DNA from 2 places in the Stenotrophomonas sp. 71799_Sma genome. Region 1 is predicted to be linked to the other one. Evidence: riboswitches for the same ligand, from Rfam matches in the RefSeq annotation. Region 1 holds a riboswitch; the other holds the start of a gene.
The links. Region 1 has a riboswitch for cobalamin ahead of btuB (TonB-dependent vitamin B12 receptor). Riboswitches for the same ligand answer to the same signal wherever they lie in the genome.
Positions count from the first base shown of each region.

Region 2: it holds a riboswitch for cobalamin, as region 1 does, so the genes downstream of both, ACZK4Z_RS01235 (epoxyqueuosine reductase QueH) here and btuB (TonB-dependent vitamin B12 receptor) in region 1, are expected to answer to the same signal.

Region 1 is NZ_CM151202.1:551,310-553,697, forward strand. Features, by position in the region: gene btuB (TonB-dependent vitamin B12 receptor) at 1-1,456, opposite strand, end outside; cobalamin riboswitch at 1,572-1,794, opposite strand; gene ACZK4Z_RS02535 (acyltransferase family protein) at 1,856-2,388, shown strand, end outside.
Region 2 is NZ_CM151202.1:278,399-280,786, forward strand. Features, by position in the region: gene pncA (bifunctional nicotinamidase/pyrazinamidase) at 1-471, opposite strand, end outside; gene ACZK4Z_RS01235 (epoxyqueuosine reductase QueH) at 527-1,213, opposite strand; cobalamin riboswitch at 1,375-1,589, opposite strand; gene ACZK4Z_RS01240 (patatin-like phospholipase family protein) at 1,717-2,388, shown strand, end outside.

The DNA.
Region 1 (2,388 bases):
TCAGCTCGGCACCGCGGATGCGCGCCTTCTCCACCTGCTGCATTTTCATCGTGGACGCATCGTAGGTGATCAGGTCATCGATGCGGGTCTCATAGACGTCCAGGCCCCAGTGCCAGCCCTGGCCCTGCTGCGAAACACCGAGGTTGGCGCTCTTGGACTTCTCCGGGTTCAACGTCGGCACGCCGCTCCACGGGTCGTACAGGTCGCTGAAGGTCGGCGCCTTGAACGCCGTGCCGTAGCTGGCATTGACGCGCAGGCCGTGCTCCAGTTCCATCGCCCAGCCCACGCTGCCGGTGGCATGGTTGCCGAACTGCTGGTTGTCGTCATTGCGCGCGCTGGCCAGCAGCTGATGGCGGCCGAAGCGACCCTGGTACTGCACGAACACACCGGTGTTGCGGCGGCTGTCGACGAGATATCCGGCGCTGCTGCCGTCCAGGTTGTCTTCGCTCCAATCCACGCCTGCACTCAGCAGCTGGCCCTCGGCCACGCCGAAGTCGCCCTGCAGCGAGGCGCTGTCACGATGGGTCTGGGCGCTGCCGAACACCCCCGGTGCGCCGAAGTTGTCCGACTCGTTGTCACTGCGGCCGACGTTGGCTGTGAAAGCCAGGCGTTCAGACGGGGTGTAGCGCACTTTGCCAGCGAGCACCTGCTGGCGGGTTTCCGAATAGTTGTAGTAACCGTCGTAGTGGTTCTTGCCGTCGGCGCGCAGTGCGCTGCCTTCCACGGTCCACTGGTCGTTGAAGCTGTAGCCGCCGCGCAGGCTCTTGGACAGGTTGCGGTAGCCGTCGCGGTCGTGCTCGTCGGCAAAGCAGCCCGCGGTGAACACCGAGGCGGAGCCGCGGCAGGCATCGATGCCGTCGGAATGCTGGTAGGCGATGTCGGCGCCGAACCAGCCGCGTTCGGTGCCACCGCCGATGCCGCCGCTGGCTTCGCGCAGGCCGTTGCTGCCACCGCCGAGCTGGAAGTGCGGAGCGAAATCGCCCTGGTTGCGGCGGGTGAAGATCTGGATCACGCCACCAATGGCGTCGGCACCGTACAGGCTGGACTGCGGGCCGCGCACGATTTCCACGCGTTCGATCTGCGCCAGTGGCAGGTCCTGGTACATGGCCAGGCCGAGGTCGGCACTGTTGATGCGCACGCCATCCACCAGCACCACGGTGTGGCCCGAGTTGGTGCCGCGCAGGAACAGCGAGCTCTGCTTGCCGAGGCCGCCGGAGTTGGTCAGGTTGATGCCGGCGCGGCCGCGCAGCAGTTCCTGCAGCGAGGTGGCCGGGCTGGATTCGATCTGCGCGCGGTCGATCACCTGGGCCGGCGCGATGCTGTCCTGCAGGGCGATCGGGGTGCGGGTGGCGGTAACCAGGATCTGGTCGAGCGCGGTGGTGTCATCGGCCGCCTGGGCCAGCGCGGGCAGGGCGGCCAGCACGGCCAGGGACAGCATTCGGGACTGCAGCTTCATGGGGGACTCCAGGTGCCACGCACGCCCGCGTGGCGAAGGGGAGGAGCCGCGAAGGCAGGCATGCGCCGACGCCGCAGCGCAGGCTGCGGTCATCCAGCGCCATGCCCACCGCATCGCGACCTGAGGCTTCCTGGCCGGTCTCCGGGCTTGCCGCCGGGTGGCGCGAGGCCACCGTCCAGGCGCCTTCCCATGCCTGCGGCACAGTGGCGTTGTTGCCTGGAACTGACGTGCTTACCGTTGCGGGGGCAGCGCCGGCCTGGCGTGGAATCACGCGTCACCGGCTTCCCGTTTCAACCTGCCGGCCGTGGCCGCAGGTCACCTGGAAGTGCGCGCAGTCTACGGCATCGCTAGCTGGTAGAGTGAGGAGCGTCGCACGCGCATCTGGTTGGAACCTGGAACATGATTGCAAAGGATCGCCTGCAGTTCCTCGATTCTCTTCGGGGTTTGGCTGCCGTCTACGTTGTGTTGTTTCACGTCCAGTCGATGCCGGCGCCGACGCTGACTGTCGCTGGTTGGTTGATGCCCGTTCTGCAGCTGGGGGCCACGGGTGTCGCACTGTTTTTCGTGATCAGCGCGTTCTCGCTGTGTTATACCCAGCCTCGTCACAGAGCCAGCGGTCGGCCGTTGCTGAGTTTCTACCTGCACCGCTTCCTGCGCATCGCACCGCTGTTCTATCTGCTGCTGGCGTTCTCGATCTTCCGCGATGGCCGGGGTAGCCATGCCGGCCATCCGTGGGCTGAAATCGTTGCGAATGCCACTTTCACGTTCAACCTGTTCCCCGGCTGGGAGCAGGGCATTGTATGGGCCAGCTGGGCGGTCGGAGTGGAGATGTTGTTCTATGCGATCTTCCCTTTGCTGTACCTGTTGGTGGATAACGGGCGTCGGGCCTGGACGCTCCTCTTGGTGCTGCTGGGGCTGGCGGCGCTGGCCGT
Region 2 (2,388 bases), 270 kb from region 1:
GCCGCACACGTGCACTTCGCGGATGCGGCGTTCGTGCAGCCAGCCGGCCAGGCCGGTGGCCGGGCGCTCGCCATCGGGGCCATGGTTCTCGCGGAAGGCGCTGTATGAATCCACCTGTTGGCGGGTGCCCTTGCGCAGAATCAGGTCGGCCACGGTCCAGTCCACGCCCGGATGCAGCGCGGCACCGGCGCTGCCCTGCACGCAGTGGTCCGGCCACAGGGTCTGCGGCTGCGCGTGCAGCAGGATGGTCTCGAAGGGGCGTTGGCCGGGGTGCTGGCTGGCGAACGAGGCATGGTCGGCCGGGTGCCAGTCCTGTGTTGCCACCACGGTGCGGTAGCGGCGCTGTGCCAGCAGATCGGCGATCGGTGCCACCAGCGCATCGCCTTGGTCGCAGGCCAGCGCGCCACCGGGCATGAAGTCCGGCTGCAGGTCGATCACCAGCAGGGCGACATCGGCGGGCAGGGCGGTCATGGCAGTTCCGGTACAGCAGAAGGGGCGACCAGCGTGGCCGCCCCATGCCCACACGTCAATCGCCCTGCGGCGTCTCAGCGTCCTGCCCGTAGTACAGCAGGCCGATCTTGATCCGTTCGCGGCCATTCTCGCGGCGGTGACGGTTGGCATCGCGCAGCGAGTACACGCAGCCGCAGTATTCCTGCTGGTAGAACTGCTCGCGCTTGCTGATCTCGATCATGCGGCTGGCACCGCCGCCCTTGCGCCAGTTGTAGTCCCAGTACTGCAGGCCTTCATAGCGCGACGCGGCACGGATGCCGCAGTCGTTGATCTGCGCCATGTTCTTCCAGCGCGAGATGCCCAGCGACGAACTGATGGTGTCGTAGCCGTGCTCGTGCGCATACAGCGCGGTGCGCTCGAAACGCATGTCGAAGCACATCGTGCAGCGGATACCACGCTCGGGCTCGTTCTCCATGCCGCGTGCACGGCTGAACCAGTTGTCCGTGTCGTAATCGCAGTCGATGAAGGGAATGTTGTGCTGTTCGGCGAAGCGGATATTCTCCTGCTTGCGCAGCTCGTACTCCTTCACCGGGTGGATGTTGGGGTTGTAGAAGAAGATCGCGTAGTCGATCCCGGAGGCGGTGATCGCCTCCATTACTTCGCCGGAACAGGGCGCGCAGCACGAATGCAGCAGCAGGCGCTTGCCGTCGGCGGGCAGGGTCAGGGTGGGGCGTTGGAGCTCGGTCATCGTCAGGTACCGCATGGACCGCCGGCAACGGCGGTGGCCCATGCATCAGCGCGTGGGTGAACAGGGCTGGCCGGATACCGTGAACAGGACGCGCGCGGCCGCATCGCCTGCACGCGCAGGACAACGACGGCCCCGGCAACCTCCCCGCGGAGATTCCAGGTCGAGTCAGGGGACGGTCGTGTCCCCCGGCCGGGGCCGGTATTCGGGCTGATGGACACGGGCCGCAGCCCACCTACTACCCGCCGCTTCCCAGGCGTGAGCCCAGTGCTGTTGGCAGGATTCGTTTCCATTCACCGCTGCGGGGCAGCTCCGGAATGGGCGCGCGAGGCGCCTTCACCGGATTCCCGTTTAAATCCCTGCCGCCATCAAGGCCACGGCAGGGATACCTTCGGCGTGCCAACGGTGGACGCGTCGAGGCCAATGGTCAAGGGCCAATGAAAGCGCAGGGCTGTGGCTCGCTTCTCAGGCTGTGAGAGCGCCTCTTGCCATACTGGGCACCGACAGACGGGAGGTGGCTCGTGGCGGCGAAGTACTGCGATCTGGTCATGAAAGGCGGCATCACCAGCGGCATCGTGTACCCCAATGCGGTACTGGCGCTGGCGCGCGAGTATCGCTTCAAGAGCATCGGCGGCACCTCGGCCGGCGCCATCGCTGCAGCCGTAGCGGCCGCGGCGGCATGCGGTGATCGCCGCCAGCAGGCCGGCGAGCACCTGCCCGGCGATGCCGGCTACGGCGGGCTGTCGGCGGTGTCGGCGCAGCTGTCGCGGCGCGGCTTCATCTACAGCCTGTTCCAGCCGGCACGGGGGGCGCGCGCCGCCTACCGGTTGCTGGTGGTGCTGACCGGCAATGCCCGCCTGCCACACAAGCTGCTGTGCCTGGCCATCGCGGTGTTCGAGATTGCGCCACTGGAGGTGCTGGTGTCGCTGGCGCTGCTGCTCGGCCTGGGCTGGTGGGGCGGCGATTGGAGCGGCGTGGCCGCCACGCTGCTGCCATCACTGCTGTGCGCGTACGGTGCCGGCGTGGCCGGTGCCGCGCTGCGGGTAGCGCGGGTGGCGCGCCGTAACCTGCTGGGCCTGTGCAGCGGCCTCGGCCGCGATGCACGCACGCCGGCGTTGACCGAGTGGCTGCATGAATGCCTGCAGCAGCTGTCCGGCAAGCCGCTGGATGCACCGCTCACCTTCGCCGACCTG